3 linked regions of the Methylicorpusculum oleiharenae genome follow. The protein of the gene in region 2 interacts with the protein of the main gene of each other region in a pairwise test. Links are inferred from orthologs where the notes say so. Each region holds a gene or a part of one and is shown on either strand. Other genes may lie near its edges. The genes, in order: uvrD, lpdA and odhB.

Region 1 (7,947 bases), 630 kb from region 2 along the record:
AGTTATTAGCAGTAAATTCCTGTGAACGATAACGGTAGCCGCCAGTTAAGGTCATATGTCTATCGATTAACCAGCTGAGTTTGGGCTCCACCATATAAGCATCGCGGTCAAAGCGACTGGGCTGGTCTTCATTAGCGGCGGACGTCTGTTGCGTGGCTGAAGCCGTCAGATTGAGTCTCAAGTGTTCATTGAGACGGTGTTCACCGTCCAGCGTCAAACCCATATATTCCTGGAGCACACCATTAGCCGTGGGTCTGACATCCTGGTAGAACCGGGCGCCAATCGAGCTTTTTTCAAAGCGCTTGGTGGTGCTGGCTGTTAAAAGGTAGCCCAGGCCGCTGGATGATTCAGGGGATGTGCTACCAAAGGTTATCGGCTGTATAGGAATTCCAGGGGAGGGTCTGAACACTTGAAATTGCGTACTCTCGACTTCTGTCCACCGCCCACCGGCCATCAATTCACTGTCCCAGGTCTCGGTAATATTAAACCGAACGCCTGTTTGGAACGTATACATATCACTGACCGATCCGCTGGTAGTATCAGATATACCAGGAACAATTATGGAACCGCCGCTAATTGGCAGCTGGACCGTACCAGTTACACTTGTTGTAGTCTCGGGCACATCAAACCTTAAGGCACTCACCGCGCTGTACCACAATAGCCTTTCAGTCCACTGCAAGGAGTAATTTAAGGTAGCAGAATCAGTAGCATAGCTGGTCAAAAAATTATTTGAGGTATTTTCTGCAAACGACACGTCCGTATGGTTGTAACTGCCGGTCAGGCTTGCTCGCTCAGTCAGCCTATAAGTCCAACTGGGGTCAATTGACCAAGATGTTCTATCAACTAGCGCTTGAACTAAACCGGAAGCATCAAATTCGCTGATGATACTGTTATCCATCGTGTAATTGCCTTTCAGCCCGAACTGGTTCCTGTCGGTCAAGTTGTAAGTGCTAAAGCCATTAAAAAAGAAATTCTCACTGTCGATGTTGTCTCTCGCTTCGTAACGATTGATGTCGACCCTGGCGTCGCCAGCAATATCGTAAATTTCGGAGCGCACCCCGAATTTTGACTTGGCCGATAACGTCGCACCGAATGCCTCAAATTTATCATCGCTCTGCCTAAGCAATAAGTTGTCATCATAAAAAGTGCGCAAACTGGAAGACGGCTGCGCATACCATTCTCTTGCATGCCCCGGAAAAGGCAGCAAAGCCAGAACGAGCAGAACCGTTCCTATCGGAGTTCTTAGAAGGTGAGACGTCATATTCAAAAAACTATCCCTCGGGCAACCATTACCGTCATTGAATAATTGTAAAATTAAGGTACGACAATCACATCGCCAGGTTGCAATACTATATTTTGATGAAGATCATCTCCATCTTCGACGTCACCGTAACGGAATGGAATGGCTTCTTGTTGTCCATCGGCGTGGCGTCTTAGGATAACAATGTCGTTAACCGCCGAAAAAGGCGTCATTCCAGCAGCCATAGCTAACCCCTGCATCACATCCGTCGGTCTGTTGATAGGATATTCGCCGGGTTTATTGACTTTACCAATGACATACACCTTATTACCAAACAATTGCTTGGCTGAAACCGTCACAACCGGATCGGCAATATAATCAGCCAGCCGCTGACTGATGATAGATTCGATCTGCTCCAACGTTTTGCCTTGAGCCTGGATGTTTCCCGCTAAAGGAAACGAAATACCGCCATCCGGCCTGACGAGAACTTCTTGCAGCAAACCCTCTTCTTTCCAAACGGAAACAGTTAACACATCACCCGGCTCGACTTTGTATGTCCCAGGCTCATACCCCGCTTCCTCTGCTGTTGCTTGAGTTGTGCCAACCAGCAACAACGAAAAAACCAACCCAAAAAACCACGGCTTAAACTGCATTGAACGCTCCATAAGATCAGGCTTAAAAATTTATTATAGCTAATGATAAAGTCTTTTCTAAGACAGATGATAATCTGTTGAAAAGAGCTAACCCTTTATCGTTGATTTTTCCGGTTAAACAGCAAATTTCTGACGCTTAACACTCATTTATTTCCAAATGACTAAAATAGTGAACATTTAGAGCGCGTTGGCCGGGAGTGTGTTGTGCGCATTGACAAATGAATAGTACAAACACTATAGCAATTTTTTCTTTATTAAATCGCAGAATTGCTAACCGGCCATAAAAATGAATGTTTTCAGAACAGAATATCTTTAGGGGATATGATTGATTCGGGCACTATCCGATGATTACGCCGTCCCTTTATAATCCGGAAACTTTTTTGTTCAGTACTAAAAAAGCTTCTATTAATGCGATATTATTTGATTTTCCCTACCTTTTGCAGTGATTAAAACATAGAAATCTTAATGTTTCATTACAATAGCAGGGTAAATAATATCAGAATTACGCTTTCTCCATCGGCCAGGCTACTGTAAGACCAGGGTAAACGCATTAAAGTAATTAATATATCAATATGTTATTCGGTTGCTTAAAACGCATAGTCAATTTGGTTTAACTTATGGTGATCTTCCCTGGGTCCCGTTAGGCCGCGCCGAGCACTGGCGATTTTGCCGAGAATAGCCCGCTAGGGGAGCGGCAGGGCTGCCGCTCGTTTTCGGAGGGCTAGGGATAGCCCATCCGAAAACCCTCGGTAAAATCGTCAGCGCGCAGGATGCAGCGGCCTCCGGGTGTCTTTTCTTTTGGATACTTTTCTTTGGACAAGCAAAGACAAAATCGGCGGGATCGATTTTGAACAGCTTTAGCTTGCCCGAAGGGCGAAACCCAAGGATGGGTTTCGTAGCAGTATCGCGGTTGTCGGTCCGCGAACCGACTCCACTTAAGCGTCGCGATAGCGACACGAAGCCTTTTTTAAGTTTCAAATAAACCAAATCTTATAGTTGATCCGGAAAAAGGGATATTTTAACTATCTGATTTTCTACAGTGCTTTAATGCGTTTGCCCTTATTGTAAGACCCTAATTAATGCAACCGCTGAAGATTGGCGTAAGCCAGCATCAGCCATTTCATTCCGGCATCGCTGAAATTGATCTGCGCCCGTTCCTGATCGCCACTGCCATCAATTTGCAACACCACACCTTCCCCAAATTTTTCATGACTAACCCGCTGGCCCAACCTAAATGAAGCGGACGCTTTATTCGCATCAGACAGGGTCGAAACGGCTGTAACCGGACGGCTTATCTGAGCTCTTAGCCTCACTTCCTGCAGTGTATCGGCAGGAATCTCTTTTAAAAACCGCGACGGCCTGGGATTGGTTTCACGTCCGTAGATACGCCGTGATTCCGCATAAGTCAAAATCAATTGTTTCTTGGCCCGGGTCATGCCTACATAGCATAAGCGTCTTTCTTCTTCCAAACGTCCGGCATCTTCGACTGATTGCTGAGACGGAAACAAACCCTCTTCCATCCCCACGACAAAAACCAAATTGAATTCCAGTCCTTTGGCAGAGTGAAGCGTCATCAGCTGAACACAGTCTTCGAAATCGCCGCTCTGCATATCACCGGATTCCAAGGCAGCATGAGCCAAAAATAAATCGAGCTCGCCCATTTGTTCTTCGTTATCCTGATCAAAAACATAGGCTTTCGCCGCATTGACCAGCTCTTCCAGATTTTCTACGCGAGCCTCACCCTTATCACCTTTTTCTTTTTGATAGAATTCAAGCAAACCGGAATGCTCGACAACCCATTTGACTTTTTCAAAAAGCGGTAAGGATGCGGTCTCTGCCGCCATTTTGCCGATCAGCTTCAGAAAGCCCGCCAAAGCCCCGGACGCCCTGGGTGTCAACCGTTGCTGAGCAATTAATGCTTCGGTTGCCTGCCATAACGACAAGGGTTGATCTCGGGCAAACAGACGCAAATCATCCAGCGATTTTGCGCCTATGCCCCGCGTCGGTGTATTGACTACACGCTCAAATGAAGCATCATCTTCAGCATTGGCAATCAGCCGCAAATAAGCCAACGCATTTTTAACCTCGGCTCGTTCGAAAAAGCGTAAGCCCCCATAAACGCGGTAAGGCGTCCCGGTGTTCATCAACCGTTCTTCGAACTGACGGGATTGCGCATTGGAGCGATATAAAATCGCGATATCACTGCGCGCTCCGCCTTCGCTCACCCATTTTCGGATCCTTTCCACGACAAAATAGGCTTCGTCCTGTTCGTTGAATGCCGAATACAGTGAAATCAGATCGCCCAGACCGGAGTCGGTCCACAATTCTTTCCCCATCCGTCCTTCGTTGCGGGCAATCACATGGTTAGCGGCTTTTAATATGTGTCCGGTGGAGCGGTAATTCTGCTCCAGTTTAATGACCTTATGCCCCGGATAGTGCTGTTGAAATTGATAGATATTCTCTATCTTGGCACCGCGCCAGCCATAGATGGACTGATCATCATCGCCTACAACAAACAGATTATCCTTACCCCCGGTTAAAAGTCGCAACCAAGCGTATTGAATGGTGTTGGTATCCTGAAACTCGTCGACCAGCACCTGTAAAAACCGTGATTGATAAAACGCCAAGACATCAGGAACATCCCTCAGCAACTCATGAGCTCGCAGCAATAACTCGGCAAAGTCTACCAATCCCGATTGTTGACAAATTTCTTCATACATCCGGTAAACCGCCAACATTTGGCGAAGATAAAAATCGCCGGTATCGGCCATATGCCGGGCACGAACACCCTCGTCCTTTTGAGCATTGATATACCATTGGGCTTGTTTGGGCGGCCAGCGCGCATCATCCAGATTCAAGCTCTTTAAAATCCGTTTAATGACTCTGAGCTGATCATCCGAATCCATGACCTGAAATGATTCCGGCAATCCGGCCTGTTGCGCATGGCGTCTCAATAGCCGGTGCGCCAAGCCGTGAAAAGTACCAATCCACATGGCGCGCGCCGAAATACCTAGCAGGCTCTCAACACGCGTGCGCATTTCCGCTGCCGCCTTGTTTGTAAATGTGACCGCCAAAATGCTGTGCGGCGACACACCTTCCACCTGAATCAGCCAGGCAATGCGATGCACTAAAACCCGGGTCTTGCCGCTGCCCGCTCCTGCGAGCACCAAAATAGGCTTAAGGGGGGCAGAAACAGCTTGTCTCTGGGCATCGTTTAAAGGATCAATGATATTTGTAATGTCCATCTGTTATCGCTTGCACATTTTTTTTAGCTGTGTATATTTGAGGGCCAATTGAAGAAATGCCGGGTAAATTTTTCGCGTGAAATTACACTCGGTTACCAACGGCATTAATGGTTTGTTGTTGGAAATCAGATCGATGATTTATAGTCATCAATATTGGGTGTGCCTGGTTTGATTCGGGCACTATTGAACCTATTAACCATTGTTAATGATGTTTGTAAAAGGCTCAAAACTGTAACTGTTCATGATAGGCGCTAACCGTCTTCTGCGTCGGAGAAGCAATGGTCTTTCAGGAATAACAGTTGCCAATAATTTTAATAAAAAAACTAATGAGGGGTGATCATAATGAATTTTGATGTCAAGCGAATGGTTAAATTTGAACACAACATCGGCGTTCCGGAAAAGAAATATCGCATGTTTGGCGGCGCGGCTCTGGTTTTAGCCTCACTCTTTACCGCGAAGATACTGTTAATAATAGTGGGCATGATATTGATAGCCACAGCTTATTCAGGATGGTGTCCCGTTTATTCAGGGCTTAACAAAAGCACTCTGACTCCGGATTCCCCAGCGGCACCTGAAAGCTCAATTGAAGAATCAGAAAGTCATAAAGACTGATCAGCCTTCACACTACAGGGATGTAGTTCCTTCCTCGCCTTAAATCCAATCATTCTTCCTTGTTGTATTCACCTTCCAGCACCTGGGTATCCTTTTTTGAACCCGCCGTCCCTGAGAAAACGCTGCCGTCAATCAAGTGATTTTCAATGATGTAACGGGCGATTTTTCTGCGCAGTTGTGGCACCAAACAAATAAATCCCACTGCATCGGTAAAAAATCCGGGGGTTAACAGCAATGCTCCGGCAATCAGCAGTAAAGGCCCTTCGACCAGCTCATAAGCGGGAACAATGCCTTGCGCCATAGATGCCTGAAAGCGCTGCCAGGTCTCAAAACCTTGCCGTCTTAATAAGACCGCACCCAACACGGCCGTCAATACCACCAGAAGTACAGTAGGAAAAACACCCAACAGGCCGCCTACGGAAATTAACAGATAAATTTCAATAATCGGAATGAGCAGAATCAGCAAAAAAACGCCTTGGAAAGCTCTCATTAAAAACACCTTTTGATAAAGTCACGGGGTACAATATAAGGAGAACCCGATTTAATTTCCAGAACAATATTCTACCAACCCCCTCTTCAGGGTTTGCCATGTCCCAAAATTACCAGATTATTTTTTGTACCTGTCCTGATCAACAAACCGCAACAAAACTGGCCCATCTGTTGATAAATCAAAACCTGGCCGCCTGCGTCAACCTATTACCCGGCCTGACTTCGGTGTACCGGTGGCAAGATAAAATAGAAACAGCCAATGAACATTTATTACTGATCAAAACGCGCGCTGACTTTTACTCCCGCATCGCTAAGCTGATAAAGTGCCATCACCCCTATGAACTTCCCGAAATCATCGCGGTCACTGTCGACAATGGTGCACCTGACTACCTGCAATGGATCGATCAATGTTTAACTTCAGAATAATTTCTTTTTTGCTTTTATGTTTGATTGCTTTTAAGGCATCAGCCTTGGCAGAAAGTGATCTTTTGCCCGTTGAACAGGCATTCAAATTATCAGTCAAGGCGGCTGCGCGGGATAAGCTGATTGTCAGTTTTGAAATTGCTGAAGGCTATTATCTTTATCAAAATAAAATCCGGATGGAATCATTGACGCCTTCAATCAAGCTGGGCGAACCGGCTTTTCCTGAAGGTCACACTTATAACGACGAATTTTTCGGCGAGGTCATCACGCACCGGCAAGCCATTGATATCGCCGTACCTATCAGTCAGATTGATACAACGTCCACCTCTTTACAACTTCTGGTTCAACATCAGGGGTGTGCGGATGCCGGGATCTGTTATCCTCCGCAAAAAACAACGCTGACTATCGCCATTCCCGGTGCCATGCAATCGACCGGCATCCCGCCATCGGCAAACGCCCTGATCAATAGCTTGGGGACCATCAAGCAACGCTTTTTCCAGGATGAACTACTGCCACCGGATGAGGCATTTCCATTTTTCGCAACAGTTGCAGCCCCTGACCGGCTGGAGCTGACCTGGCAAATTGCTGACGGTTATTATTTGTACCGAGAAAAATTTCAGCTGGAAATCATAGGTGCAGAGGATGTAAAGCTGGGCGCTTTTGAGTTACCGCATGGCAAACAGCAATTTGACGAGGCTTTTGGCGAGGTGGAAACCCTATACGGAGAATTGAAGCTCAGTATTCCGCTCATCAGAACGACCGCCGCCGCTCAAGCTATTAAATTAAAGGCTAAATTCCAGGGGTGCGCCGACCGGGGCGTCTGTTACCCGCCCATGGAGAAAATCGTTGAACTGAACTTGCCTGTGCTGCCGGTAATATCTGCTCCGGCAGAGGCGGCAAAACCGGGCAATACCACCTTGTCTGAACAGGACAGTATTGTGTCATCCATGCAACATGACAGTTTCTGGCTGACCCTGGCGAGTTTTTTGGGTTTTGGACTGCTGCTGGCTTTCACACCGTGCATTTTTCCGATGATACCTATTCTTTCCGGCATTATCGTCGGCCAAGGCCATCCGCTTTCGACGAGAAGAGCTTTCATGCTTTCTTTAAGCTACGTTGTCGCTTCAGCAGCGACTTATACGCTCTTTGGCGTTTTGGCGGCTTTATTCGGCAGTAATCTGCAAGCCACGTTTCAGCAACCCTGGATCGTCGGCACATTCAGCGCCATCTTTATCTTGCTCGCCTTGTCGATGTTCGGTTTTTACCAGCTGGAACTCCCCAAATC
Region 2 (7,895 bases):
CTTTGCTGGGGCTTATCAGGCCACTCATGATGCCGCTAATGCCCGCTATTCGGCCATTAAATAAAAGTAAAAGCGTTGCTGCGAGACCGATAAGAAGCCCGCCGGAAAATGAGGAAAGAGGGGTAAAGTTATCCAAGACATCACCTATATATTAACAAGTGCTAATACTCTACTATAAATTAACGTTCTTGTTGAATAAAATAGATACTTTTTAGATAGAAATGAATAAAGATTCAGCAAAAAATTATGCGTGGGTGTATTTCCGGACGGCTTTATTCTATGAAAACGTAACTACTCGTCCGCTTTGAATTGAGGGTGTAGGTGATTTATTTCAAAGGATGCTTGAAAAAGTCCATGTGGCTCTCTCCAACATCTCTGTTGCAGAAGCCTTTTCAATCAATCCTCCACACCCAATAAAATTGCAGCGGGTGAGCAGATACATGAAAACAATTAAAGATGGCATAATAGGGTTAATTAATTATGATTTAGCTTGCTATGAATAGCTGTTTAAGTACTTGAATTGAGTGAAGAAAAAGATAATTTCGCGCAGACTATCAATCAGGTTATCCACCTCTCTTATAAATGCGCATCAACAAAACTGAACTAATGATTATGACTAGACATTACATAAATAGCAGAGCTTATTTATTTTTCCTCGGCATAGCGGGCATGATTTCTATATCCGGTTGTACGAGTTTTGGTAAAGGTATTGCTGAAGCTGTGCTCGAGAAGTCGAATGAACAAGATACGCGGGTTTGTCAGGTTAAAGGTAAAGCATTTGACGGAATCGAGCCAGGATTGGCCAACAGTTCCAGTAAAACGAAAGTGTTGATGGTTCATGGTGTTGGTGATCGCTTGCCGGGCTATGCTACCGAGTTCTTTGAGAAACTGGGTGGTGAGCTCAAGGTAACAGCAAAGCAAAGCGCCTATCGGGATATCAAGTTATCGTCACCTTTAGCTCCTAAAAAAGATATGGGTAATTTGCGAATTACACGTTTGCAAAATGAGGATGGCAGCAAAGAATTACTTTTTTACGAACTGACTTGGTCGGAAATTACACGTAGCGAAAAAGCCTTGCTTGATTTTGATAATTCCGGTGAATATTCTTTTCGTCGTGCAGAAGTCAATGACATGATGAAGAAGTTTTCCAATGATACCGGCCCTGATCCTATTATCTATTTAGGTGAAAGCAGAAAATATATCCTGATGGCCTTCTCACAGGCATTTTGTTGGATGGGCTTGGGTGGGTGGGAGGATTTACCAAAATCCGGTAAACATACCTGCACATCGGATAGGAGTTATGAAAAAAGTCTGAATGATAACTTCGTTTTCATATCCCATAGTTTAGGCAGTCGGATTACAATCGATGGCTTGCAGCGATTGGTTTCCATGCTGGATGAGCCTGAAATACACTCCAATGGCGTCTACAAAATCAAGGCGATTGACAGGGTAAGGAACTTTTTACATGATCGTCGATTTCAAATCTTTATGTTGTCGAACCAACTGCCGATGCTACAGTTGGGGCGGGAATTGCCAAAAGTAACAGGGCAGAACGAAGCTTACTGTGAGCCGGAAGGTGATAAATACGAATTGAAGGCAGTCAAAGAAACCTCCATTATTGCTTTCAGTGACCCGAATGATTTACTGAGTTATGCAATACCATACGGATTTGTAGATAAATATCTTGATTCCAGGCTGTGCGTTAATGTAACTAACGTAAATATCAATGTTGCCAAAGTGATCGATGCTTTTGGATTTGGAAAAGTTGCCAATCCTCTTGAAGCACATGTCGGTTATACCAAAGATGACCGGGTAGTTGCGTTAATTGCCGAGGGTATCGGCAATCACCATACTGCCCCCATCGTAAAAGACGGATGTCAGTGGACTGAAATTGCGGATTAGGATTAATAAAATAAGCAGGATAAGACTCCACAGAGACACAGTATTTGTAAGATCGCTGCGTTCTGTGGAGAGATTTGTCTTGCTTATTACGCTTGATCTGTGTTCCCTAACCAGCGATAAACGACGCCAGCAAGCAAAGCACCTAAGATAGGCGCGACCCAGAACAGCCATAATTGAGACAGAGCCCAGTCACCTGCAAAAATTGCGACAGCAGTGCTTCTTGCCGGATTAACTGATGTGTTGGTGACAGGAATACTGATCAAGTGAATCAATGTAAGCCCTAAGCCAATTGCAATGGGGGCAAAACCTTGGGGAGCTCTGCTGTCAGTACTACCTAAAATGATCATCAAAAACATGAAGGTCATGACGACTTCAGTGACTAATGCTGCAACAAGACTGTATCCGCCGGGTGAGTGCTCACCGTAACCGTTCGACGCAAAACCGCCGCTCAGATCAAATCCTGCTTTACCTGTTGCAATCAGATAGAGAATCGCTGCGCCTGTTATGCCGCCTAAAACCTGAGCTGCGATATAAGGCCCCAGTTCTTTAGCGCCGAACCGGCCTCCCATCCAAAGTCCAATTGAAACGGCCGGATTAAGGTGACAACCTGAAATATGGCCGATACCATAAGCCATCGTCAAGACGGTCAAGCCGAAAGCGAATGAAACACCCATAAGTCCGATGCCCACTTCAGGAAAAGCAGCTGCAAGGACTGCGCTGCCGCAACCCCCTAATACCAACCAGAATGTGCCGATAAATTCTGCGCCTAATTTTTTTGAAAGTGCCATTATTTGTTCCCCTAAAATGTTAGTAATTGTTTTTCTTATGGTTTACTAAGCAAATATGTTAACTACTCTTTTTGCATCCTCCTTCACACTTTTTTAATAAATTGGTTGCAATTTATCAGAGTTTAAAATGAGCATCTAGTCATTTGTAAACTTGATTTTATTTTGATTTGTTTTTTGCGCCTGAGCATAGGCGGCAGAAGGGATTACGCTAGGCGCAAAGACAAAAAATTAAATACCTGGACCGGTAAAGACACAAATTGTTGCGTCTTTACCTATCGATCATTCCGGGCTGAAGGAGATGGTGGGTAAAAAGTTAAGCAAAAATCGAATCCCTAGCCATTACAAGTACAGTCATTTGACAAGTGATAAGACGTTGACTTGACTCAAGCAGATACAAGCTGGCAAGGTTGGGCTGGATGAAGTAAAGGTTAGCGGGGGGCAATGTCTTTCAATACTTTGATGTAGAGTTCAGCTTCGATGGCCCGAACTCGCTGACCCAGCGTCTCAATCGTATCACCAGGAAAAACGGGCACTTCTTCCTGTAATAATACGGGGCCTTCATCGTAGGCGCCGTTCACCCAGTGAACAGACGCGCCTGAAACCCCATCTCCGGACTGTAAAACCGAAGCGTGAACATAGTCTCCGTATTTACCTTGCCCACCGTGTTTTGGTAGCAGGGAAGGGTGTATGTTCAGGATTTTGTCAGCAAACGTCGACAAGGTCAGCGGGCCGATTTTTTTCATGTAACCGGATAACACGACCAGGTCAGTGCGGGATTCAACTAAACAGTCCCTGATTGCCTGATCTTCATTATCCGGATGGGTTTTGGCGCTGATATGGTGAACTGTAATCTGATTATCGATGCACCATGGGTAAATGGGGGCATCTTTATTATTGGTAATAAGGATGCCGATTTCATACCCGGCTAATTCGCCTTGACGGATCGCTGTTACTATTTGCCTGGCTGAACTGCCTCCATGGGAAGCGAGAAAACTTAATTTCATATCAGAGGCCGATCAACGCTTCTTACCGAGGTAAAGGTCGGTAATGGTGCCTGTGACTACTTCGGTTGCAAACGCTAAAGTCTCGGAAAGCGTGGGGTGAGGGTGAATGGATAAAGCGATATCTTCAGCATCGGCACCCATTTCCAAAGCCAGGACGGCTTCGGCGATCAGATCGCCTGCATGCGGACCGACAATGCCCGCGCCAATGATACGCCCGGTTCCTTTTTCGCAAAGCACTTTGGTCATGCCTTCACTGCGGCCCATACTCAATGAGCGTCCGCTGGCAGCCCAAGGGAATACGCCTTTATCATATTCTATGCCTTGTTCTTTGGCTTGGTTTTCGGACAGCCCCATCCACGCAACTTCAGGATCCGTATAAGCTACAGAAGGAATGGTCATGGCATCGAACGCCGCTTTGTGTCCGGCAATAACTTCGGCAGCGATTTTGCCTTCGTAGACTGCTTTATGAGCGAGCATGGGATTGCCGACGATATCGCCGATCGCGAAAATATGGGGAAGATTCGTGCGTTGCTGTTTATCGACCGGAATGAAGCCTTGTTCATTGACTTCTATACCCGCGTTTTCAGCACCGATTTTTTTGCCGTTAGGCCTTCTACCTACTGCCACCAGCACCGCGTTGAAAACTTCTGTTTCTGGTGCTTTGCTACCTTCGAAAGAGACTTTCAGGCCTTCTTCCTGAGATTCAATTGCTGTGACGCGTGTTTCCAGCCAAATATTGTCGTATTGTTTTTTGATACGGTTTTGTAGAGGCCGGGTCAAGTCTTTATCACAGCCCGGAATGATTTGATCCATCAGTTCAACAATGCTGATTTTTGAGCCCAGGGCATGGTAAACCGTTGCCATTTCGAGGCCAATAATACCGCCGCCAACGATCAATAATTTTTCGGGAATAGTCTGCAGATTCAATGCATCAGTCGAATCCCAAAGACGAGGGTCATCATTAGGGAATACAGGTATTTTCGTAGGTTGAGAGCCGGCTGCGATGATGGCGTTATCAAAGCGAATTACGCGGGTTCCTTCAGCCGATTCCACCTGGACTTCATTGGCGGAGATAAAATGGCCCGAACCTTGTATTAGCGTAATCTTGCGTTGTTTGATCAGGCTGTCCAATCCTGTGTTGAGGCCCTTGGTGACACTTTCTTTCCAGCTTCTGATTTTGTCCAAATCCAGTTGCGGGTGGCCAAACTCGACGCCGTGATGAGCAAACTCCTGTGCCTCATGAATAATCTGCGCCATATGCAGCAAGGCCTTGGAAGGAATACAGCCGACATTGAGGCAGACGCCGCCCAGAACCGGATACCGTTCAACGAGGATAACTTGTTTACCCAGATCGGCCGCCCTGAAGGCTGCCGTATATCCGCCAGGGCCGCCGCCCAACACAAGCACTTCTGTTTGTTCATTAGGGGATGCTGCTTTATCGGTCATGAGGTGTTCCTATTTTGGTTCAATGCGATTGCAATCAGGCAGCCGCGTGTAAAACGAGGGGGTTGCGTCAATCAAAATTATTCAGATGATCACTCAGAGCATGAAACGCCTGATGTCACTCAATAGTTTACTTAGCGTGACCATAAACCGGGCGGCTTCTGCGCCATCAATGACGCGGTGGTCGTAGCTTAGATCCAGCGGCAGTATCAATCGCGGCACAAACTGTTTGCCATCCCATACCGGTTGCATTTTAGCCCGCGTGATGCCGAGAATGGCCACTTCAGGCGCATTGACTATGGGTGTGAAAGCCGTACCACCGATGCCGCCCAGGCTGGAAATAGTCATGCAGCCGCCTTGCATGTCTGTAGGTTTTAGTTTGCCTGCACGAGCTTTTTCGCTGAGTTCGGCCAGTTCGGACGACAATTCGAAAATGGATTTCTTGTCCACATCACGTAAAACAGGAACCACAAGGCCGTTTGGAGTATCGACAGCAATTCCGATATGACAGTATTTTTTGAAAATCAGGCTACCGGCATCTGCTGATAATGACGCGTTAAACTGGGGAAATTGCTTCATGACCGTGGCTAGCGCTTTGGTGATGAAAATCAGGCCTGTTAACTTGTTTTCCTTGTTTTCGCTATTGATTGATTTACGAAAGTCTTCCAGATCCGTGATATCCGCTTCATCATGATGGGTCACCATCGGCAGGTTTAGCCAGACTCGAGTCAGATTTTGTCCGGTCAGGCGTTTGATCTTGCTCAAAGGCAATGTTTCAATTTCACCGAACTGAGTAAAATCGACCGCTGGAATCGCGGGTATGCCCACTGTTCCGCCTTGAGGGGCGGTATTCAAGGTTTGTTTTACATACGATTTGATATCTTCCTTGAGGATACGGCCTTTTCGTCCTGTGCCCTTGGCGATTTTGTATAGATCAATACCCAGCTCCCTTGCAAATAATCGCACTGCTGGAGTTGCATGGGGTTTTGCCTGGCCGGTGGTATCGATCGAAACCGGTTGAAGGCTTGCAACCGGAGGCGCCGGAGCTGGTTTTGCCGGTTCAACTGCTGCTTCCGGGATCGGTGCTTCCGCAACCGATGCTACCGGGGCTTCGGCTTTTGGAGTCTGGGCCGGAATAACGGTCTCGGTTTTCAGACTCTCGCCGGGTTTGAATAAAGCAATGATGTGGCCTTGTGATATTTTATCGCCAACTTTGACTTTGACTTCTACAATGGTTCCTGCCTGAGTAGAGGGCAAATCCATCGTCGCCTTATCGCTTTCCATCACCGCCAGCGTCTGCTCAGGGGCGATACTATCGCCCGGCTTAATCAGAACTTCAACAACTTCGACCTCGGTCGCGCCGCCTAAATCGGGTACTTTAATTTCAATTAAATCACTCATTTGCCGGTTCCTTGTTATAAGCGCCAGGGTGCAGGGCTGTCTGGGTTGATGCCGTACTGGGTTATAGCGTTTTTAACTGTGGTCAATTCAATTTCTCCGGCATCAGCAAGGCTTTTTAATGCAGTTACCACAATATGATACCGGTTGACTTCAAAGAAACGGCGCAACGCTTCGCGGCTGTCGGATCTTCCAAAGCCATCCGTACCCAAGACTGTGTAAGGAGCTGAAATATATGGACGAATTTGATCGGCAAAAAGACGAATATAATCAGTTGCTGCAACAATAGGACCTTTGGCATTTTCCAGGCACTGTTTGACGTGGGGTTTGAGAGGGGTTTCAGTAGGATGCAGGCGATTCCAGCGATCACATGATTGACCATCTCTTGCTAATTCAGTAAAACTTGGACAACTCCATAAATCCGCTTCAACTTTCCAGTCCGCTTTAAGCAATTCCGCAGCTGCAACCACTTCTCTGAATATGGTTCCCGAACCCAGTAATTGAACGCGGGGTGCTTTGCTCTTGCCGCCTGGTTTGAACAAATACATACCTTTAAGAATATCCTGTTCGATACCTTGCGGCATCGCCGGATGTTCATAGTTTTCGTTCATGACCGTCAGGTAATAAAAGATATCTTCCTGTTCGGCGTACATCCTGCGCATACCGTCCTGAATAATGACGACGACTTCGTAGGCGTAAGTGGGGTCATAGGAAACGCAGTTCGGAACGGAGCTGGCAAAAATATGACTGTGTCCGTCTTCATGCTGTAAACCTTCTCCGTTTAAGGTTGTTCTGCCAGCGGTGCCGCCCAGCAGGAAACCGCGCGTGCGTTGATCGGCTGCTGCCCAGATCAAATCGCCTATCCGCTGGAATCCGAACATTGAATAAAAAATGAAAAACGGAATTAATGGAACATTGTGTGTCGAATAAGATGTACCGGCTGCAATCCAGTCACAGATTCCGCCCGCTTCATTGATGCCTTCCTGTAAAACCTGTCCGTGTTTGGATTCTTTGTAAAACATCAACTGATCGGCATCCTGCGGGGTATAAAGTTGACCGACCTGAGACCAGATGCCCAGTTGTCTGAACATGCCTTCCATACCAAAGGTGCGCGATTCGTCGGGCACGATCGGAACAATGCGGTTGCCGATGTTTTTGTCCTTGACCAGGATGTTTAGCATGCGCACAAAAGCCATGGTCGTGGAAATTTCTCGCCCTTCGCCGGTGCTTTCCAGCAAGGATTTAAAGGTATCCAGAACTGGAATTTCAAGCGGTGTGGACTTTGCTCTTCTGTTGGGCAGAAAGCCTCCAAGTTCTTCGCGGCGTTTACGCATATACGCCATTTCTTTGGAGTCTTCGG
Region 3 (7,928 bases), 2.5 Mb from region 2 along the record:
AAACGGAATCGATATATTCATCGATTGTTTATTTAAAACTATAAATTATCATGCTCTAAAAAAATTGCTAGGCTTAAAACAAAAAATTGATGTTAACAAAATAGCTTTACCTGGTTTTTACGGTGAAATTTATTTTGTGATAAATCCTACCCTGCTGATCTATCAACCTGACCGACCAGTTTCCCTCGGCCGCAGGAGTAAACAGTTTGCTGGTTGAAACTCGCCAATGATCCTGCTTAACCAGTATGGGGGTTCTTAACTTTTCTTTTCCGTTGTGCAGCCACTGATGGTAAAGCTTTAAGCCTTTCATGTTGAAAAGCTCGGTATAATAAAATATACCTGTTGCTTTGCTTTTGGCCACTCTTATTGGAGAGACCACTTCATCCATGGGTTGATTATCATGAATACCCGAAGTTAATGAAGCTCGCGCAACTCTATACTGTTTTTGGGATGACGGGTCTGAGACCATGCTTTCAACCTGTGACTCTGTATTTTGATTTGCTGGGGACAAATTAACTGGAGGGCTTTTATCTGCTGCATTATCTTGATTAAGTACACCCTTTTCATCTTCAGACTTTGGCGTCTGGACGTCAGTATCATCTAAAAACTCGGCTTCAGTTTTTATACCTTGAAGCTCATTATTTTCCGGTTGACTGTTATCCAGATAAACATAAGGCAAAACGATAAGCAGTAAAATCAAAGACGAGACAATCAATATACGTTTAATATTCCATTCTGTTATTTGAATTTCATCATTAAGCTGATTTGTATTTTTACCCGCTTTATTGGGATGATTTATTTTTATGATTATTTTCTTTTGCTCTGCCATAACACCGCTCCTATCCATTACCTTTCGAGATTTGGCAACAACCAACCCATTCATTTTTCTTTCAATATAACATCTATTTGTTAATACTCATACAGACCAAAAGTCAACGCTTATAAGCAAAACAATGGAATTATCAATAAGCATCCATCCAAAATAATCTCTCTATTTCTGATTGAGAGTTATAGCGTCGAAAGTTTACTGTTTCTTACAACTCAGCCTTCAACTGAAAAAATACTGATCGGCTATAAATTGACCTGACATTGAAAAGTATTACAGGGTAAATAAATTTTCTGGACACTTAAAAATCAGCTTATATATATGAGGTCATAGACCAAAGAGATCGACCAATATCGACAATTTTAACTTGCGGCTTTTAGCAATCCGTATTCAGTCTGGATCAGGATGATTTTAAAATCAAAAAATACGCTAATCCCTTCACGTGAAGCTCTAACATTTTTCATATGTTTGTGGATTTTAACGTTTGGTAATATAACATTTTCGACCTAAGATAGGCCCAACTGCTAAAGAATTAACGGAATACATCAATGAGCGACCTCCTTAAACTGTTTCGAGAATCTTCATCCTTGTACGGCAGCAATGCCAATTTTATAGAAGAGTTGTATGAACAATATCTTCAGGACCCGGACTCAGTCGAAGATAGCTGGAAACAAAAGTTCGGCCATATTCGAAGCGACTCTATTCAGGAAACAGCGCATAGCCCAATCATCGAACGCTTCGCTTCATTAGCCCAACAATCTCAGGGCCGGCTAGCCAAATTACAAGGCTTTACGGAGCAGAGTGTCAAAAAGCAGTCGGCGGTCGCACGCCTGATTAATCACTATCGGGTTCGTGGTCATCAGATTGCAACGAATAATCCTTTACACACTACAACTCCGTATTTTCCTGATTTGGATCCTGCCTACTATGGATTGACTGAACTGGACATGGACACGTTGTTCGACACAGGAACGTTGTACGGCGTTGACCGGCTCCCCTTAAGAGATATTATTACCACTCTAAAAGAAATTTATTGCGGCAATATCGGAACAGAGTACATGCATATTGTCGACACCGATATGAAACGCTGGATTAAAAACCGGCTGGAAGGCGCCAAGATTCACCATAAACTGTCGGCCGACGAACAAATGTCGACACTTTTATTTCTGACCGCTGCAGAAGGCATAGAAAAATACCTGCACAATACTTTTGTAGGCCAAAAACGCTTTTCACTGGAAGGTGGCGAATCATTAATTCCTATCTTGGACAACATCCTCCAACGAGCAGGTGAGAAGCAAACGAAGGAGGTTGTGATCGGAATGGCGCATCGCGGCCGATTGAATGTCCTGGTCAACATTCTCGGAAAAAATCCAGCCAAGTTGTTTGAGGAATTTAAAGGCATACACATTCCCGCACCCGGGATGAATTCCGGTGATGTTAAATATCACATGGGGTTTTCTTCCGACATAGTTACGCCTGGCGGACCGATTCATGTGACATTGGCATTTAACCCTTCGCATCTGGAGATTATCAACCCTGTAGTGGAAGGATCGGTCAGAGCAAGACAAGACAGAGACCCCAGAGCTGACAGCCATAACACTATTTTACCGATTCTGATTCATGGCGATGCCGCGTTCGCAGGACAGGGCGTTGTGATGGAAACACTCAACATGGCAGGAACGCGCGGCTTTTCAACCGGCGGAACCGTTCATATTGTGGTGAATAACCAAATCGGCTTTACCACCAGCAACCCGGCCGACGCCAGATCCACGCTTTATTGTACAGACGTGGCCAACATGGTTCAGATTCCTGTTTTCCATGTCAACGGCGATGATCCCGAAGCGGTTTTATTTGTCGCAAAAATGGCGCTGGATTTTCGCATGACGTTTAACAAGGATGTGGTGATTGACCTCATTTGTTACCGCCGACTAGGCCATAACGAAGCGGACGAACCGGCGACGACCCAACCACTGATGTACAAATACATCAGGAACCGGCCAACGACACGCCATATATTTGCCAATAAGCTGATTGAAGACGGCGTAATTTCCAAAGAAGATGCCACTCGAATTGAACAGGACTATGTCCGGAAACTCGAATCGGGCCAAGTCGTCTCCAGGCCGATTGCCACTGAAAAAGTCTATTCTTATTCGGCCATATGGGATAAATACCTGAATAAAAAATGGACTCAAGCCTGCAAAACCGCGGTCTCCCTGGACGTGATACGTTTTTGCAACAAACAATTACAACTATTGCCCACCGGTTTTGAATTGCACCCTCGGGTCGGCAAAATAATGGACAGCCGGAGAAAAATGGCCGCTGGCGCACTCCCGTTAGATTGGGGATTTGCCGAAAATATGGCTTATGCAACCTTGGCTATGGAAAAATATAATGTCAGATTAACAGGACAGGATGTTGGCCGGGGCACGTTTTTCCACCGCCATGCCGTTCTTCACAATCAAATCGACGGCAGCACTTATCAGCCACTCAGCCATCTGGATCCCAATCAGGGTCGTGTTCAGATTTATGACTCTTTGCTTTCAGAAGAGGCGGTATTAGGCTTCGAATACGGTTACAGTTCAACCACCCCCGACTGCCTGGTCATTTGGGAAGCGCAATTCGGTGATTTCGCAAACGGCGCGCAAGTAGTAATTGACCAGTTCATTACCTCCGGAGAAACCAAGTGGGGCCGCCTCAGCGGCCTGGTCATGTTGTTGCCCCATGGATATGAAGGTCAAGGCCCGGAGCATTCATCCGCACGACTTGAACGGTATATGCAGCTCTGTGCCGAACATAATATCCAGGTTTGCACGCCAACGACGCCGGCTCAAATCTTCCACCTGTTGCGCCGCCAGATGATCAGAACATACCGCAAACCCCTGATCATTATGAGCCCCAAAAGTCTTTTGAGACACAAGCTGGCCGTATCTACACTTGAGGACCTGTCCAAAGGTAAATTCCAGACAATCATCAGCGAAACTGATTCGATAAACCCAAAAAACGTAAAGCGAATGGTGCTCTGTGCCGGGAAGGTTTATTTCGATTTACTGGAAACCCGCCGTGAAACTCATACTGAAGATGTCGCGATAGTGCGTATCGAACAACTTTATCCTTTTCCTGACAAACGGTTTAAAGATGAAATCGCTAAATATCCAAATCTTGAACTGATGATTTGGTGCCAGGAAGAACCCAAAAACCAAGGCGCCTGGTATCAAATCAGGCATCATTTCGTCGATACGCTTGCTACTCAAATCAACTTGCAATATGCTGGCAGAGCGGCCTCCGCTTCGCCGGCCGTTGGTAATTTTAAAAAGCATCTCGAACAACAAAAACAAGTCGTAGAATCCGCTTTATTCGGTAACTACAAAGGAAAATAACATGACCATTGAAGTCCGCGTTCCCGCTCTTCCGGAATCAGTTGCCGATGCAACGCTTATAAACTGGCACAAAAAACCCGGTGATTGGGTCAATAAAAATGAAAACCTTGTTGATCTTGAGACAGATAAAGTCATTCTTGAAGTACCCTCACCCAACTCAGGAATATTGAGCCAGATTGTCAAAGAAGATGGCGCCCTCGTTTTCAGTAATGATGTCCTGGCAATACTGGACACTGAAGCCTCTTCAACCTCATCCGACACCAGCCCTGCTGAAAATAAGGCAGAAGCCGTTATTGCACCGGCATCTGCGGCAAGCCCTGAAAAGATGGTTGAACAACCCGCATCCACAGCCGCCCAATCTTTGGAGGCCCATCTGAGCCCTGCCGTTCGCCGCCTGATCGTCGAGAAAAACATTGATCCAGCGCAAATCAAAGGCTCAGGCAAACATGGACGGCTGACTAAAAACGACGTTATTGAATATTTGAGTGATGAACCGCCTATAGAGCAACGGCCTATGCCGGTCAGCCCTATTGAACCTGAAAAGCCCATCGCACCGATAGAAGTGAAGACGGTAGCCGCTGCCGGCATTCGTCCCGAGCAACGAGTGCCTATGACTCGGCTGAGAGCAAAAATTGCCGAACGCTTATTACAGGCTCAACAAAATGCCGCCATGTTAACCACTTTTAATGAGGTTAACATGCATAACGTCATGGAGCTTAGAAATCAATACAAAGGCCGTTTTGAAGATAAACATAAAATCAAGCTGGGTTTTATGTCATTTTTTGTTAAAGCCTCTATTGAAGCTTTGAAAAAGTTTCCAGCAGTGAACGCCTCAATCGACGGAAACGACATCATTTATCATGGCTATTACGACATCGGCATCGCTGTATCAACACCCCGAGGCCTGATCGTCCCTGTTTTACGCGATGCGGATCAACTGGATTTTGCCGGCATTGAAAAAAGTATTGCCGATTACGGTAAAAAGGCCAAAGAAGGCAACATCAGCGTGGATGACCTGACGGGAGGCACTTTTACTATTACCAATGGTGGCATCTTCGGATCAATGCTCTCAACTCCCATCCTAAATCCGCCTCAATGCGCGATTTTAGGCATGCATGCTATAAAAGAGCGGCCAGTCGTTGAAAATGGTGAAATAATGATCCGCCCCATCATGTATCTGGCCTTGTCCTACGATCATCGACTAGTCGACGGTCGTGAAGCAGTGCAATTCCTGGCTACTATCAAAGAATGTCTAGAATCGCCTGCTCATCTGCTTCTAAATATTTAAACGGTATATTGCCATGTCAAAATATGAATCAACGTACGATGTTATAGTGTTGGGCGCCGGTCCTGCTGGTTATGTGGCAGCTATTAGAGCGGCGCAATTGGGCTTAAAAACAGCTTGCGTTGATAACTGGATGAGCCCTGACGGTAAAACCAGTTTGGGCGGAACTTACATAAATGCAGGCTGTATTTCATCAATGGCGCTTTTGGAATCTGCCAAAATCTACCATCAGATTCGGCATGACATCAAAGACCACGGTATATCCGTAGATAATATCAGCCTTGATGTTCCTAAAATGATTGCCCGCAAAGACAAAAAAGTCGATATGCTCAGCAAGCAAATCAAGCAGGTTTTTGCTGATAACGGCATTGATTTTATTCATGGCTCAGGCAAACTGATGAATGCCCGGCAAGTTTCGGCAACACCTCCTAACGGCGGCAAACCGATTATTCTTAATGCAAAAAATGTGATCCTGGCGACCGGGTCTTCACCCATTGAACTTAACTGTGCGGCTATAGACAACGATGTCATCATCGATTCGACTGCAGCGCTGAGCCTGCAAACCGTCCCAAAAAAGCTAGGTATCATAGGTGCAGGCATCATTGGCCTTGAGATTGGCGGAATCTGGAATAAACTGGGCTCAGACGTCACACTGCTGGAAGCCCAGGAAATATTCCTGCATGTAACCGATCAACAAATATCACTGGAAGCCTACAAAATTTATACCGATCAAGGTTTAGATCTGAGAATGGGCACCCGGGTTATTTCTGCAAAACGATCTAAAGATAAGGTAATCGTCGAATATCAGGATCAAGAGGGTAATCACACCTTGAAACTGGATAAACTGATTGTCGCTTCCGGACGAAAACCCAATTCCGAAAATATTGCTGCACCTGAAGCAGAACTGGTTTTAGATGAAAATGGTTACATTCATGTCGATGAAAAATGCTGCACCACTGTCCCAGGTGTCTATGCCATTGGCGATTTGACCTTACTCGGCCCGATGCTGGCTCATAAGGGACTGGAGGAAGGCGTTTTTGTTGCCGAGCAAATTGCAAACATGGAAACACCTATTAACTACGATATTATCCCGAGTGTTATCTACACGGATCCGGAAATCGCCTGGGTGGGCCATACCGAACAGGCCGTTCAAGCCATGGGTATTAAATACAATACCGGTGTATTCCCACTGAAAGCCAATGGCAGGGCAGAAGCCATTGACAAAACGGAAGGCCTGGTCAAAATCATCACCAACGCTGAAACCGATATAATCATGGGCGTCCACATCATCGGAATAAATGCATCCGAATTAATCGCAGAAGCTGTTTTGGCAATGGAGTTTTCAGCCAGCTCGGAAGATTTGGCCAGAACAATTCATGCGCACCCGACCATTTCCGAGGTCCTCCATGAAGCCGCATTAGCCATTGACAACCGTTCACTGCACTTACCTTAAGCTAAAACCCAAGCACAAAATACCGGTGATTCTGACCGTCTCACAATGACTACCGGTTGAGGAGTATCCAATAGCCAGCTCCTCAACCTCTTCTTACCCGCCGGTGATCACCGCACTTCTGAAGCTTCAGACTGTGTTACTACCATGAGTGACCAACCCCTTCACATCAGACTCAGCCGTAAGACTCATAATACCTGCTTCCAGGCAGCGCTGATCAGTTTGATGGGAATAGTTCTAAGTTTGAGTCCATTGGGCGCTTATTTTGAAGAAGAAATGGGCCTCGCCTGGTTATTCCATATGAGAGGCCCTGTTACCCCTCCCGAAGAGGTAGTCATTGTCAGCATTGACAAATCCTCTGCAGAAATCTTGCGCTTACCGGACGACCCTGAAAAATGGCCGCGTTCTTATTATGCCCAACTGATAAATAAACTGAATCAGCAAAGGCCCTCGATCATTGGTTTTAATATCATTTTTGAGGAAAGCAGGGATGCCGAAAGCGATTTGATGCTCGCTCAAGCGATGAAAGAAGGCCGCAACATTGTGCTGAGCAATTATTTAAAACAAAGCACTCTTTCTTCCATCGGACCTTTAAACCAGTTCAGATACGAAACCATCATAGAACCGATTCCCATCTTGAATCAGGTCGCATTGGGAACTGCGCCATTTCCTCTCCCCAAATCATCATCCAGCATCAAACAATTCTGGGCGTTTAAAAGCAGCGCCGGCGATATCGCCACATTTCCAGTCGCCGTGTTCCAATCTCATCTGCTGAAACAGGCTTACCCGGCAATTTTGGAACTGATCAAAACAACAGCACCGGAACTTTCCGCTCAATTTCCTCCTGATTTTGAAGGGTTGGTAAACACTCAGGATAATTTTGAAACCATACAAATCGTCCAATCAGTATTAAGCAAACAGAGATTGACAGATGACGTTCCCCATTCATCATCTGCTATCAAAGCTACACAGGGAAATGCCCACCTTTTA

Evidence for each region.
Region 1: the proteins of lpdA (region 2) and uvrD interact in binary tests that used the Escherichia coli proteins (3 or more experiments, as listed by UniProt). The link is inferred for Methylicorpusculum oleiharenae from one-to-one orthologs.
Region 3: the proteins of lpdA (region 2) and odhB interact in binary tests that used the Escherichia coli proteins (3 or more experiments, as listed by UniProt). The link is inferred for Methylicorpusculum oleiharenae from one-to-one orthologs.

What each region holds. Positions count from the first base shown.
Region 1 is NZ_WUTY02000001.1:2,130,884-2,138,830, reverse strand. The notes cover bases 2,555-5,545. They hold uvrD (DNA helicase II), read right to left. Parts: upstream 5,139-5,545; coding sequence 2,970-5,138; downstream 2,555-2,969. Other genes in these bases: GO003_RS09795 (YgaP family membrane protein), read left to right, coding at 5,481-5,545. Also shown: GO003_RS09810 (porin family protein), read right to left, coding at 1-1,261; GO003_RS09805 (polysaccharide biosynthesis/export family protein), read right to left, coding at 1,315-1,893; more of GO003_RS09795, read left to right, coding at 5,546-5,750; GO003_RS09790 (FxsA family protein), read right to left, coding at 5,800-6,240; divalent-cation tolerance protein CutA, read left to right, coding at 6,339-6,665; protein-disulfide reductase DsbD, read left to right, coding at 6,710-7,947. UniProt on the Escherichia coli protein: A helicase with DNA-dependent ATPase activity. Unwinds DNA duplexes with 3'-5' polarity. Translocates on single-stranded DNA with 3'-5' polarity. Initiates unwinding more efficiently from a nicked substrate than double-stranded DNA.
Region 2 is NZ_WUTY02000001.1:2,760,513-2,768,407, forward strand. Bases 2,924-5,862 are described here. They hold lpdA (dihydrolipoyl dehydrogenase), read right to left. Parts: upstream 5,141-5,862; coding sequence 3,707-5,140; downstream 2,924-3,706. Other genes in these bases: purN (phosphoribosylglycinamide formyltransferase), read right to left, coding at 3,119-3,694; aceF (dihydrolipoyllysine-residue acetyltransferase), read right to left, coding at 5,234-5,862. Outside these bases: GO003_RS12490 (YeeE/YedE family protein), read right to left, coding at 1-136; GO003_RS12495 (hypothetical protein), read left to right, coding at 583-1,902; aqpZ (aquaporin Z), read right to left, coding at 1,989-2,690; more of aceF, read right to left, coding at 5,863-6,538; aceE (pyruvate dehydrogenase (acetyl-transferring), homodimeric type), read right to left, coding at 6,553-7,895. UniProt on the Escherichia coli protein: Lipoamide dehydrogenase is a component of the glycine cleavage system as well as of the alpha-ketoacid dehydrogenase complexes.
Region 3 is NZ_WUTY02000001.1:5,213,943-5,221,870, forward strand. What follows is about bases 3,376-6,347. They hold odhB (2-oxoglutarate dehydrogenase complex dihydrolipoyllysine-residue succinyltransferase), read left to right. Parts: upstream 3,376-4,204; coding sequence 4,205-5,491; downstream 5,492-6,347. Other genes in these bases: GO003_RS23285 (2-oxoglutarate dehydrogenase E1 component), read left to right, coding at 3,376-4,203; lpdA (dihydrolipoyl dehydrogenase), read left to right, coding at 5,499-6,347. Also shown: GO003_RS23280 (DUF2914 domain-containing protein), read right to left, coding at 107-829; more of GO003_RS23285, read left to right, coding at 1,375-3,375; more of lpdA, read left to right, coding at 6,348-6,941; GO003_RS23300 (CHASE2 domain-containing protein), read left to right, coding at 7,086-7,928. UniProt on the Escherichia coli protein: E2 component of the 2-oxoglutarate dehydrogenase (OGDH) complex which catalyzes the second step in the conversion of 2-oxoglutarate to succinyl-CoA and CO(2).